3 linked regions of the Prosthecomicrobium sp. N25 genome follow. The protein of the gene in region 1 binds, or shares a complex with, the protein of each later gene. Links are inferred from orthologs where the notes say so. Each region holds a gene or a part of one and is shown in the gene's direction. Other genes may lie near its edges.

Region 1 (5,057 bases):
CGGCCGGAAGCCCTCGAGCGCCTCCGCGGTCGGCTTGCGGTCGTCCGTGATGGTGTCGCCGACGCGCGTGTCCGCGACCTCCTTGATGGAGGCGGTGATGAAGCCGACCTCGCCGGGGCCGAGCTCGCCCATGTCCTTGAGCTTGGGCGTGAAGACGCCGACCTTCTCGACGTCGTAGGTGGCCCCCGTGCCCATCATGCGGATCTTCTGGCCCTTCCTGAGGGTCCCGTCGATGACGCGGACGAGCACGACGACGCCCAGGTAGGTGTCGTACCAGCTGTCGACCAGCATGGCCTTGAGCGGCCCCCCGACGTCGCCCTTGGGCGGCGGCAGGCGCTTGACGATGGCCTCCAGGACGTCCGGGATGCCGAGGCCGGTCTTGGCCGAGATCGGGATCGCCTCGGAGGCGTCGATGCCGATGACCTCCTCGATCTGCTCCTTGACGCGGTCCACGTCCGCCGCCGGCAGGTCGACCTTGTTGAGGATCGGCACGATCTCGTGGTCGTTGTCGATCGCCTGGTAGACGTTGGCGAGCGTCTGCGCCTCGACGCCCTGGGAGGCGTCGACGACCAGGAGCGAGCCCTCGCAGGCCGCCAGCGACCGCGAGACCTCGTAGGCGAAGTCGACGTGGCCGGGCGTGTCCATCAGGTTCAGGACGTAGGTCTCGCCGTCCGCCGCCTTGTATTCGAGCCGGACCGTCTGCGCCTTGATGGTGATGCCGCGCTCGCGCTCGATGTCCATGCTGTCGAGCACCTGCTCGACCATCTCGCGGCTGTCGAGGCCGCCGCAGGACTGGATCAGCCGGTCGGCGAGCGTCGACTTCCCGTGATCGATATGGGCGATGATCGAGAAGTTGCGGATGTTCGCGAGCGGCGTGGTCATCGGGATCCGGTCTGGTCGTGGGGTCGGGCGGGTAGATAACACCGGAACCCCCCGAGGCAAAGCGTGGAAGCCCCGAATTCGGCCGCGCCCGGCCCGCTTCGGGGCTCCGGCCGCCGCCGTGGCGCCGGCGGAGCGCCGCCGCGACCGGCTAGCCCGTTGAGATCGCTCGCCGAACGGGATGGATCCGCCGCCGGCTCCGTGCCGCCGCCTCCGACGCCGTCGTCGCGCTGCCGGCCGGTGCCGTCGGGCGTCCCGCGCCGCGGTCCTGTCCGCCTCTCGATCCGGAATGTGCGCGACCCGCCCGCCCGCCTCGAGGGGCGCCGGGACGGAACCGACGGCGGCAGGGTCGGGGCCCTGTTCCGGTGACGGCCCGCTGGACGCCGCGGCCCGGGCGTGGAAGGATCGCGGCCCTTTCGAACGGAGGCGAACAGGCAATGAGCAAGGGCTACTGGATCGCGCGCGTCGACGTGACCGACGCGGAGGCCTACAAGCGCTACCTCGCCGCCAACGGGATCGCCTTCGCCAAGTATGGCGGGCGCTTCCTGGTCCGCGGCGGGCCCTTCGACAACCCCGTCGGCACCGCGCGCGAGCGCAACGTCGTGATCGAGTTCGACAGCCTCGAACAGGCCCGCGCCTGCTACGCCTCGCCCGAATACGCCGCCGCCATAGAGGCCCGCAGCGAGGGCGCGGTGGTCGACCTGATCATCATCGGCGGCTACGACGGCCCGCAGCCCGGCGCCTGACGGATTCCCGGATACAAACCCACGGATCCGCTTCGTCAGCGCCGCCCCGGGCCTTGCCAAGGTGGCCGTGACGATCCAAGTTTCGAAGTCCCGGTTCCCACACCTGGGACCGCCCACCCGACCGGCCGGAGACCTGCCCGGCCCAGCATCAGAGTCCGGAGATCATGAAAGTCACCGTCGAGCGGGCGCACCTCCTGAAATCGCTCAACCACGTCCACCGCGTCGTGGAGCGCCGCAACACGATCCCGATCCTCTCCAACGTGCTCCTGCGCGGGGAGGGCGGCGAGCTGAAGCTCAAGGCGACCGACCTCGACCTCGAAGTCTCCGAAGCGATCCCGGCTCTGGTGGCGGAGACCGGCGCCACCACGGTGCCGGCGCACATGCTCTACGACATCGTCCGCAAGCTGCCGGACGGCGCCCAGGTGGAGCTCGCCACCCGCAACGACGGCGCCACCCTGGACCTGAAGTCGGGCCGCTCGAAATTCTCGCTGCAGATGCTGCCCGAGCAGGATTTCCCGGACCTGACCGCCGGCACCTTCACGCACCGCTTCGCGCTGCCCGCCGCCGACCTCAAGCGGCTCGTCGACCGCACCCAGTTCGCGATCTCCACCGAGGAGACGCGCTACTACCTGAACGGCATATTCTTCCATGCGGTGGAACGCGGCGGCGACCTGCAGTTCCGTGCCGTCGCCACGGACGGCCACCGTCTGGCCCAGGCCGAGATCGTCGCCCCGCACGGCTGCGAGGGCATGCCGGGCATCATCGTGCCGCGCAAGACCGTCGGCGAGATCCAGAAGCTCGTCGAGGACCCGGACGCGCAGGTCGGCATCGAGCTCTCCGACACGAAGATCCGCTTCACCTTCGCGGGCAAGGGCGAGGGGGAGGCCGGCGCGGTGGTGCTCACCTCCAAGCTGATCGACGGCACCTTCCCGGAATACGGCCGCGTCATCCCGCAGGCCAACGACAAGGAGCTGAAGGTCGACCGCGACGAGTTCGCCGCCGCGGTGGACCGAGTGTCGACCATCTCGTCGGAACGGGGCCGCGCCGTGAAGCTGACCGTCGGCGACGGCCGGCTGGTGCTCTCCGTGGTCAACCCGGATTCCGGATCGGCCACCGAGGAACTCGGCGTCGAGTACGAGTCCGAGCCGCTCGACATCGGCTTCAACAGCCGATACCTCCTCGACATCGCCAGCCAGCTGGAGACCGGCACCGCCGTCTTCCGTCTCGCCGACCCGGGCTCCCCGACCCTCATCCACGACTTCGGCCAGACCAACGCCCTCTATGTGCTGATGCCCATGCGGGTGTGAGCCGAACGGGCTAGCGTGCCGGCCGCTCCGCCTCCCCGGCACGCCCCCGCAAGGACGCCAGGGCGGACTCCGCCGCCTCGGCGTTCGCCGGGCAGGCCAGGCGCCGGCGCATCTCCTCGACCTGCCGCAGGTTGCCGGCCCGCGCGGCATTGTCCAGGTCGCGGCGCTCCCGTTCGCAGGCCTCGGTCGTCACCCGCCGCTTGCCCTCCTCGCCGCGCAGCCGCTCCACCTCCCTGAGGCCGGTCTCCACCCGCCCGAGGCTCGCCGGACAGAGGATCTGGTTGCGCAGCGCCGCGAGCCCGGCGGCGTCGCGCGCCGCCACCAGGGCATCGATCCGTTCCGCCTCCGTGCCGCAGGCCCGGTCCTGCCGCGCCCGCACCTCCCGGTCCAGGACGTCGAGCCGGAAGCGCGCGTCGGCGGCGTAGTCGGAGCGCGGGAAGCGGGCAAGGAAGTCACGCAGGTCGTCGCTGCGGCTCGAGAAGCGCAGCCGTGCCCAGGCCGTCCCGTCCGTCTCCGCCGGGTTCAGCACGTAGGCGGCGTCGAGCGTCCCGGCGACATCGGGCACCTGCCGGCCGGCGGTCGCCTCCCGGACGTCGGCGGAAACCCGCCGGAAGAGGTCCGCGATCTCCAGATTGGGTTCGCGCAGGCGCTTGAGGAAGGCCCGGGTGAAGGGGCTGTTGCGGCTGCGCCCGTCCTCTGCGACATCGAGCGGCGCCGTCGCGTAGACGGTCAGCAGGCCGCGCGGCGCGGCGGCGCGCTGCAGCCCCCGCGGCACCGCCCCGGGTCTGGCCTCCGGGCGGGTCGACGGCGGCGGTCGACCTCCGAACGGATCGTTGCGGCAGGCATCGAAGATCATGATGCGCAGCCCGGGCACCCGGTCCTGCAGCAGCGCGCGGACGTCGTCGGCCGGCATGGCGTCGAAGCGGAGCGCGTCGGCGTCGTCGATCTTCACGTCGACGGGCATGAGGTAGTAGCGGCCCTCATGCTCGAGGGCATGCCCGGCATAGTAGACGAGGGCCACGTCGGCCCCGGCGGCCAGGCGCGAGAAGTCCCGGAGCACGTCGCGGGCGCCCGCCCGCTCCACGTCGAGGCGCGTCATCACCTCGAAGCCGAGGTCGCGCAGGGCCGCCGACACGTCCTCGGCGTCCGCGCGCGTATTCTTGAGCGCCACGATGGAACGGTAGGCGGCGTTGCCGATCACGAGCGCGACGCGGCGCTCGGACGCGGCCCAGGCGGCCGAGGACCACAGGCACGCCACGAGGGACAGGAGGACCGCGAGGGTCCGCAGAGGGCCGGGCCGGGGCCTCGGCGTCATTCACGCGACTCCGACGGAGAGGCCGCGATCCCGCGGCCGACCCTCAACCAATAGCCGGAGCCCCCGGCCGCATCAATCGCCGGGGTCGCTTGCGACGCCGGCGTGATCGCCCGGGGCGCCGGCGGGACGGTCAGGTGAAGACGAAGTCGGCCGCCGAGAAATTCGCCGCCGTGAGCGTGCCGTTCGGGTCGTCCACCAGGATGTTGATGACATGGCCGGCCGAATCGATCGCCTTGATCAGCACGTCCCCGTCCGCCCTGTTGGTCGCGAAGGCGGTCCCGGGCGCCCCCGAGCTCGAATAGCTGGTGATGCCGAGCTTCTCGAGCACGATCCGGTCGAGCCCGTCCTGCCAGTCCATGATCGTGTCCTGGCTGCCGAGTGCGCCCGCACCCTTGAACACGAACCAGTCCCCGTCGCCGCCGCCCCACAGGTTGTCGTTGCCGCCCTCGCCGAGCAGCCGGTCGAACCCGATTCCGCCATTGATGGTGTCGGCCCCATTGCCGCCGTAGAGGATGTCCCGGCCGTCCCCGCCCCACAGCTTGTCGTCGCCGTCCTCGCCGCTGATGAAGTCGTCGCCCGCATCCCCGTAGGCGAGATCCGCGCCCGAGCCGACGGAGATCCGGTCGTTGCCGTTGCCGCCGTGAGCCTCGTCCATCCCGTACTCGGAATCGAGGATGTCCGTGCCGTCGCCGCCGTCAAGGAAGTTGTTGCCGTCGCCGCCGTCGACGCTGTCGTCGCCGATGCCGCCATAGACTCGGTCGTTGCCGGACTGGCCCTTCAAGGCGTCGTTGCCGGCTTCGCCGTAGATCG
Region 2 (3,949 bases), 2.2 Mb from region 1 along the record:
CGAGGCCCTGCCGATCGGCGGGCGGCCGCTGGTCGTCTCGGACGTGGACGAGGTCGCGGTCTACTTCGTCCGGCATCTCGAGCGCTACCTGGAGCGCTCCGGCTACCGGCTCGACGCCCATTCGTACGGGCTGACGGGCAACATCAAGCACGCGGGCACGAGCCTCGCGGCGGCGCAGGACGACGTGCGACGGCTGCTTCTCGGATTCTTCGAGGAGGAAATCGCCCACCAGGAGGTGGTCGAGGACGCCGTCGAGGTGCTCGGCCGGCTCGGCGTGATCGCGGACGTGGTGCTGCTGACGAACGCGCCGCACCGTCACCGGGAGACCCGGCGCGTCTCGCTGGCCGCCCGCGGCCTGCCCTACCCTGTGCTGACGAATGACGGGCCGAAGGGGCCGGCCATGCGGAGCCTCGCCGCGCGGGCCTCGGGGCCGGTCTTCTTCCTCGACGATTCGCCGACCAACCTCACCTCCGTGCGCGAGGCCCTGCCGGAGGCGCACGTCATTCAGTTCGTCGCCGACCCGCGCTTCTTCGCTCTCGCCCGGGAGGTGCCGGGCATGAACCTCCGGACGAACCGCTGGACCGAGGTGGAGGACTACGTCCGCCGGACCATCGGGTAGGCGAAGCCGTTGCCAAGGCCGGGCGCCGCGGCTAGGCTCGCGCCCCAGGCACGAAACGCGAACAGACGGCATGGCGGGCGGCGGCGACCTCACCCCGGCGGCGACCGGCTTCTGCCGGGACTGCCTCGCGCCCGTGCGGCCGGGGGCTTTCCGCTGTGCGGCCTGCGGCAGCCCGCGGATCCTCGACCACCCGGAACTCGCCGACCTCTCCATCGCGCATGTGGACTGCGACGCCTTCTACGCGGCGATCGAAAAGCGGGACGACCCGTCGCTCCGGGACGTGCCGGTCATCATCGGCGGGGGCAAGCGCGGGGTGGTGTCGACGGCCTGCTACCTCGCGCGCATCCACGGCGTGAAGTCGGCCATGCCGATGTTCAAGGCGCTGAAGGCCTGCCCCGGGGCCGTCGTGGTCAAGCCGAACATGGAGAAATATGCCCGGGTCGGCCGAGAGGTGCGGCAGATGATGCTGGAGCTCACGCCGCTCGTGGAGCCGCTGTCGATCGACGAGGCGTTCCTGGACCTCTCGGGCACGGAGCGGCTCCACCACGCCTCGCCGGCGCTGACGCTCGCCCGCTTCGCCCGCCGCGTGGAGCGGGAGGTGGGGATCTCGGTCTCGGTCGGGCTCGCGCCCAACAAGTTCCTGGCCAAGATGGCCTCCGACCTGGAGAAGCCCCGCGGCTTCTCGGTGATCGGGCGGAGGGAGACGCTCGCCTTCCTGGCGGCGCGGCCGGTCACCGCGATCTGGGGGGTGGGCCAGGCCCTCGCCGCGACCCTGGAGAAGGACGGCATCCGCAGCATCGGCCAGCTCCAGGGCATAGCGGAGATCGACCTGATGCGGCGCTACGGCTCGATGGGGCAGCGCCTGGCGCGCCTGTCGCGCGGCGAGGACGACCGGGCGGTCAGCCCCGACCGCGAGGCGAAGAGCGTCTCGGCGGAGACGACCTTCGATACCGACATCGCCGAGCGGGAAGCGCTGGAGCCGATCCTGCGGGTGCTGGCCGAGAAGGTCTCGCGCAGGCTGAAGGCGGCCGGCATCGGCGGCACGACGGTCGTCCTCAAGATGAAGACCCAGGACTTCCGGACGATCACGCGGAACCGGAAGCTGCCGGACCCGACCCAGCTCGCCGACCGCATCTTCCGGGCCGGGCAGGCGCTGCTGGCGCGGGAGTGCGACGGGCGGCGCTTCAGGCTGATCGGCATCGGCGTGTCGGACCTGGTCGCCGCGGAACGCTGCGACCCCGGGGACCTGGTCGATCCGGGCGCGGCACGGCGCGCGGAGGCCGAGAAGGCGATGGACCGTGTGCGCGAGAAGTTCGGCCGCGACGCCGTCAAGCTCGGGCTGGTGTTCGGGGCGGACCGGCGGCGCTAGGCCGCCCGGGGACGGTCAATGGCAGGAGGACGGCTGGTCGATCAGGTCCAGTTCGCTCATCTTGCCGCTCAGCGCGAAGTCGCCGTAGTCGAGCTTCAGGCGGCGGCTGATGCCGTTCTCGTAGAGCAGGAAGGAGAGCTGATACTCCGGCGTGTCCTCGCCGCGCTCGCGCTTGGCCGGGTCGAAGTAGGAGACCGTCATGGGCCACCGGCGCGCAGCCGCGAGCCCGGGCTTGTCGGCCGCCTTCTCGTCGCCGACGTCGTCAGCGCCCTCGACCACCTTGCCGATGATGGCGGTGGTGTCGTAGAGCCGCTCGCCCCCCTCCGAGCCGTCGTAGAGCTTCACCTGGGCGACGCTGCGGCCCTCCTTGGCGGCGTCGATAAGGCGCGTCATGTGCTGGGTGGGGAAATTCGCGTCGGGCGGCAGGTTGACGGTTCGGTCGACCGGCCGCGTGACCTTGGCGACGATGCCGGCGTCCGAGCGCTGGGCGGTGCCCTTCGATTCGTCCGTCATCTGCTGCTCGAGGAAATTCTGGCTCAGGAAGTCGAAGGTCTTGCCGGCCGCGTCCTCGAAGGAGGAGGTGCGCATGTCGGAGATCCTCGCCCGTCCGTCGGTGTTCTCCAGCCGGGTGACCAGCCGGAACTGGGTGGTGAAGCCGTCGCAGGCGGAGCCGACGAATTCATAGACGAGGCGGCCGGTCACGTTGCCGATCTCGGACTTGTCCGTCCGCGAGGCGAGCGTCAGCTCGTAGACGGCCCGGTGCGGTTTCAGGCCGGCGACCGTCGCCGACGGCGCCTCGGCGGCCCGGGATCCGGTCGCGAGCGCCAGGGCGGCCAGGCCGACGGCGGCGGATGCGATGACACGGCGCATGCGGTTTCCTCGTTCTCGTCTTCTGGGCTCGAATCCCTAGGCCCGAATTCCGGCGAAGGCACGACGCCGCGTCCGGGGCCGCGACGCATCGGATGGCCGAGCGGAATGCCTACCCGGTTTCGCGCGATCTGGCGACTCCTTCGGCGACGCGAAGGCACCCGTTGCCAAGCCCGCGGTTTTCGGCCAAGGAACCCATGACGACCCGTCCCGGAGGAGACCCCCCATGAGCGCGATCGAGAAGCGTCTCGCCGATCTCGGCGTGAGCCTGCCGAACCCGGCCAAGCCCGCCGCCAACTATGTCCCGGCCGTGCAGACGGGCAACCTGCTCTTCATCTCCGGCCAGCTCCCGATGGGGGCGAACGGCCTGGAGCACACCGGACAGCTCGGTGCGGGAACCGAGATCGAAGCCGGCCAGGCGGCCGCGCGGCTCTGCGCCATCAACATCCTCGCCCAGGTGCGCGCGCACACCGGCGACCTCGACCGCATCGTCCGCTGCGTGAAGCTGACCGGCTTCGTCAGCTCGGCGCCGGGCTTCGGCGACCAGCCCAAGGTGGTCAACGGAGCGTCGGACTTCATCGTCGAGGTGCTCGGCGACAAGGGCCGGCATTCGCGCTCCGCCGTCGGCGTCTCCGCCCTGCCCTTCGGCGCGGCGGTCGAGGTCGAAGCCATCTTCGAGATCGCCTGAGAGGAGGCCGCGATGGACCTCGCGTTCCTGACGCGCCGGCCGATCGCCCATCGCGGCTACCACGACATCGGAGCCGGACGGGTGGAGAACACCCTGTCGGCCTTCCGGGCCGCGATCGACCGCGACTTCGCCATCGAGTGCGACCTGCAGCTCACCGCCGACGGCGAGGCAGTGGTGTTCCACGACTTCACGCTCGACCGGCTGACGACCGGCTCCGGGCGGGTCGACGCCCTGCCGCTCGCGGCCGTCCAGGCGGTCGCCTTCAAGGCGGCGCCGGATGAACGCATCCCGACGCTCCGGCAGATGCTGGACCTCGTGGCGGGCCGCGTGCCGCTCGTCATCGAGATCAAGAGCGAGTTCCGGCGGCCGGCCGACCTCAGGCTGGTCGCCCGCGCCGTCGAGGTCC
Region 3 (4,058 bases), on another replicon or contig:
CGGTGATCTCGACGAGACCGGCCTGGCGAGGGATGAGCATGACCCAGCAATAGTGGGCGTTGTCGAACAGCCGGGCGGTCGAGAGCGGCATCTCGAGGATGGGCACGGAATCGCCGGCGAGGCGGGGGTCGAGCACGAAGTCGGTCATGGTCCTTACTACGACGTCGCGCCGCCGAAGGGGAGAGGGGACGACCGCCGGCGGGCGTTTCGCGCGCCCGCGGGCGACCCGTGCAAGAGACCCTTGCATCCGGCGTCGCGATCCATGATATGTGGCCGCGGGAGGTTGGCTGTGGACGTCGCCACTCGCCAACCTGGTCAGGTCCGGAAGGAAGCAGCCAAAACGGGTCGGGCACGGGTCGCGTGTCAGCCTCCCACCTCTCACTTCGGAAGGTTGTCCGGTCCGGGCGGGCCTCGCGGCCGGCACGACGGCGAGCCCGGCGACCGAGGGCCAGGACCCGCATGGACGGCCTCTTCCCGACCGCTGACGAGACCCCCGCGACGCAGCCGAAGACCGGCGCCTACCGGGTGCTGGCGCGCAAGTACCGCCCGCAGAGCTTCGACGACCTGATCGGCCAGGAGCCGATGGTCCGTACCCTCTCCAACGCCTTCGAGACGGGCCGCATCGCGCAGGGCTACATGCTGACCGGCGTGCGTGGGGTCGGCAAGACGACCACGGCCCGCATCCTCGCCCGCGCGCTCAACTACGAGATCCCCGGCACGGTCGACCGGCCGACCATCCACATGCCGGAACCCGGCGTCCACTGCCGCGCCATCATGGAGGGGCGGCACGTCGACGTCATCGAGATGGACGCGGCCTCGCACACGGGCATCGGCGACATCCGCGAGATCATCGAGGCGGTGCGCTACAAGCCGGTCTCGGCGCGGATGAAGGTCTACATCATCGACGAGGTCCACATGCTGTCGACGGCGGCCTTCAACGGCCTGCTGAAGACGCTGGAGGAGCCGCCCGAGCACGTGAAGTTCATCTTCGCGACGACCGAGATCCGCAAGGTGCCGGTGACGATCCTGTCGCGCTGCCAGCGCTTCGACCTGCGCCGGATCGAGGCGGACGTGCTGGTCCGGCACCTGCGCCGGATCGCGGACGCCGAGCGGGTGACGATCGACGACGAGGCGCTCAGGCTGGTGGCGCGGGCCGCGGAAGGATCGGTGCGCGACTCGCTGTCGCTGCTCGACCAGGCGATCGCGCATGGCGAGGGCGGCATCACGGCGGATCAGCTGCGCGAAATGCTCGGCCTCGCCGACCGTAGCCGGGTGATCGACCTCTTCGAACACCTGATGCGCGGCGACGTGGCGGCCGCGCTGACGGAGCTGCGCGCCCAGTACGACGTCGGCGCCGACCCCGCGGTGGTGATCGCCGACCTCGCCGAGTTCACCCATTTCGTCACGCGGCTGAAGCTCGTGCCGGGAGCAGCCGCGGACGCGGCGGCGTCGGAGGCGGAGCGGACGCGCGGGGCCGCGCTCGCCGAGGGTCTGTCGGTCAGGATCCTGGGGCGGGCCTGGCAGATGCTGCTGAAGGGCTACGACGAGGTGCGCGGCGCCCCGAAGGCACTGCCGGCGGCCGAGATGGTGCTGGTACGGCTCGCACACGCGGCGGACCTGCCGACGCCCGACGAGGCGCTGAGGCTCCTGAAGGACGCCGCGCCGGCAGGCCCGGCGACGGGCGGCGACGGCGGCGGCCCGCGCGGCGGGGGCGGAGCCGGGCCGGCGTCGCTCGGCCGGGTCGACGCGCGCGCCGGACAGGGCCTGCCCGAGGGACGTCCGATGCCGCGGCTGGTGGCGGGCGGCGGCGAGGCGGTCGGGCGCGCCCAGGAGGCCCGGCAGCCGGAGCCGCAGGCGCAGCCGGTCGCCCCGCCGTGGGAGGAGCCCGCGCCGGCGGCGGCGCCCAGGCCCGTGCCGCCGGCTGCGCCGGGCGGAGCGGAGCGGCATGTGGGCACGCTCGAGGACATCGCGGCGCTGGCGGCCGAGAAGCGCGACATCCGGCTCAAGATGGCGGTCGAGCGGCAGGTCCGGCCGGTGCGGATGGAGCCGGGGCGGCTCGAGGTCGCCCTCGCCCCCGAGGCGCCGCGGGACCTGGCGCAGGACCTGTCGCGCAAGCTGACCGAGTGGACGGGCCTGCGCTGGATGGTGATCGTCTCGCGCGAGGAGGGCGGGGCGACCATCGCGGAGACGCGCGAGGCGCAGCGCAACCGGCTGGTGAGCGATGCGCGGGCGGATCCGCTCGTCGCCGCGGTGCTGAAGCGCTTCCCGGGAGCGGCGATCGTCGACGTGCGGGTGAACCGCTCGCCCGAGGAGGAGGCGGCCGCGGCCGCCGCGGGCGTGCCGGCCTTCGGCGACCCGCAGGGCGAGGACCTGCCGGCGGACGCCTTCGCGGTGCCGGTCGATCCGGACGATCCGGGCTGGTCCCCGGACGACTGATCCGCTATCTCCCCCCGACGAACCGGCCCGGAGAGGATGCCCATGGACTTCCTGAAGATGATGAAGCAGGCGAAGGAGATGCAGAGCCGCATGTCGGGCCTGCAGGACGAGCTCGCCCTGATCGAAGTCACCGGAGTGTCCGGCGCCGGCCTCGTCACCGTGACGGTGACGGGCAAGGGCGAGATGAAGTCGGTGAAGATCGACCCGTCGCTCATGAAGCCGGACGAGGCGGAGATCCTGGAGGATCTGGTGGTCGCGGCGCACCGGGACGCGCACGGCAAGGTCGAGCAGGCGATCCAGGCCAAGATGGCGGAGCTCACCGGCGGGCTCGGCCTGCCGCCCGGGTTCAAGCTGCCGTTCTGAAGCCCGCGCCGACACGGGCCGGAGGGCCTTGCCGCTTGCCGTCGCCCGGTGGCCCGGTCAGGCCGTCCTGTCGACCGTTCGGCCCATGCCGGCCGGCGCCGCGGCCTTGGCGGCCGCCTCCTCCTCGCGCTTCCTCGGGTCCTCGGCCTCCCGCCTCGGCTTCGTCTGGGTTTCGAGGCGTGTCTTGCCGCCGAGGTCGATCAAATGCGGCCGCTGCTGGCCGCCGCTCGCGTCGGTTCTCACGGGTTCCCCCCTTTCTTCTCTGGACCCGGGGAATGGTGCAGATCCGGGTACCGGACCGATTGAGGAATTCGCTAAAATTGAACGGATCGGCTTCCCACATGCAAAGGCCTGCAGCCGTCCGCATGGTTGGCCCGGAATAGCGAAGGACCCCCGATGACGAAGCGGATCGCCGGCCCGGAGATCGAGCGCCTGATCCAGCTCCTGGCGCGCCTGCCGGGGCTCGGGCCCCGCTCGGCGCGTCGGGCGGCGCTGCAGCTCATCAAGAAGAAGGAGACCCTCCTCGAGCCGCTCGCGCGCGCCTGTACGGAGGCGGCCGAGAAGGTCCGGGTCTGCTCGGTTTGCGGGAACATGGACACGGTCGACCCCTGCAGCCTCTGCCGGGACGAGCGCCGGGACGGGCGGACCATCGTGGTGGTCGAGGACGTCTCCGACCTCTGGGCCCTGGAACGGGCCGGCGTGATGCAGGCGCGCTACCACGTGCTCGGCGGCGTGCTGTCGCCGCTCGACGGAATCGGGCCGGGCGAGCTCGCCATCGACAGCCTGGTCGAGCGCTGCCGGTCCGGGACGGTCTCGGAGGTAATCCTGGCCGTCAATGCCACGGTCGAGGGGCAGACCACCGCGCATTACGTGACCGACCAGATCGCCGCGCTCGCCGGCCAAGGGATCGAGATCGCGGTGACGCGGCTCGCCCACGGGGTGCCGGTCGGCGGGGAGCTCGAATATCTCGACGACGGCACGATTGCGCAGGCCATGCGGGCGCGCACGCGGTTCTGAGCCGCGCATTCGGATCCGAGGCCCGCACCGAAACGGAATCTCAAGCCCGCCCTGCCAGGATGGTTCTGCGGCCGAGGGGCCGCGGGAGGCGCGGCATGGACGGGATCCGGAACCTGTGGCGGGTGTTCGCGGCTGATTGGCTCGCGTGGCTCGCGGCCGGCACGCTGGCGCTCTTCGCGATCGTGTATGTGCCGAGCGTCGCCAAGGTCAACGCGCCGACCAGCTCCGACGTGGTCGGGCAC

The links. The genes of interacting proteins can lie anywhere in the genome.
Region 2: the proteins of dnaN (region 1) and WBG79_RS10895 are in contact, whole or in part, in a solved structure (PDB 1OK7), measured with the Escherichia coli proteins. The link is inferred for Prosthecomicrobium sp. N25 from one-to-one orthologs.
Region 3: the proteins of dnaN (region 1) and WBG79_RS15020 are in contact, whole or in part, in a cryo-EM structure (PDB 8GIZ), measured with the Escherichia coli proteins. The link is inferred for Prosthecomicrobium sp. N25 from one-to-one orthologs.

The regions. Positions count from the first base shown.
Region 1 is NZ_JBBCAT010000001.1:163,635-168,691, forward strand. The notes cover bases 1,026-3,860. They hold dnaN (DNA polymerase III subunit beta), read left to right. Parts: upstream 1,026-1,789; coding sequence 1,790-2,932; downstream 2,933-3,860. Other genes in these bases: WBG79_RS00730 (DUF1330 domain-containing protein), read left to right, coding at 1,317-1,625; WBG79_RS00740 (caspase family protein), read right to left, coding at 2,943-3,860. Outside these bases: lepA (translation elongation factor 4), read right to left, coding at 1-882; more of WBG79_RS00740, read right to left, coding at 3,861-4,247; WBG79_RS00745 (calcium-binding protein), read right to left, coding at 4,378-5,057. UniProt on the Escherichia coli protein: Confers DNA tethering and processivity to DNA polymerases and other proteins. Acts as a clamp, forming a ring around DNA (a reaction catalyzed by the clamp-loading complex) which diffuses in an ATP-independent manner freely and bidirectionally along dsDNA.
Region 2 is NZ_JBBCAT010000001.1:2,394,620-2,398,568, reverse strand. What follows is about bases 1-2,838. They hold WBG79_RS10895 (DNA polymerase IV), read left to right. Parts: upstream 1-689; coding sequence 690-1,988; downstream 1,989-2,838. Other genes in these bases: WBG79_RS10890 (cell envelope integrity EipB family protein), read right to left, coding at 2,004-2,838; WBG79_RS10900 (hypothetical protein), read left to right, coding at 1-619. Outside these bases: more of WBG79_RS10890, read right to left, coding at 2,839-2,858; WBG79_RS10885 (RidA family protein), read left to right, coding at 3,082-3,543; WBG79_RS10880 (glycerophosphodiester phosphodiesterase family protein), read left to right, coding at 3,556-3,949. UniProt on the Escherichia coli protein: Poorly processive, error-prone DNA polymerase involved in translesion repair and untargeted mutagenesis. Copies undamaged DNA at stalled replication forks, which arise in vivo from mismatched or misaligned primer ends.
Region 3 is NZ_JBBCAT010000002.1:49,791-53,848, forward strand. What follows is about bases 1-2,947. They hold WBG79_RS15020 (DNA polymerase III subunit gamma/tau), read left to right. Parts: upstream 1-459; coding sequence 460-2,436; downstream 2,437-2,947. Other genes in these bases: WBG79_RS15010 (HIT family protein), read right to left, coding at 1-148; WBG79_RS15025 (YbaB/EbfC family nucleoid-associated protein), read left to right, coding at 2,479-2,799; WBG79_RS15030 (hypothetical protein), read right to left, coding at 2,857-2,947. Outside these bases: more of WBG79_RS15030, read right to left, coding at 2,948-3,042; recombination mediator RecR, read left to right, coding at 3,196-3,816; WBG79_RS15040 (glycosyltransferase family 87 protein), read left to right, coding at 3,912-4,058. UniProt on the Escherichia coli protein: Part of the beta sliding clamp loading complex, which hydrolyzes ATP to load the beta clamp onto primed DNA to form the DNA replication pre-initiation complex.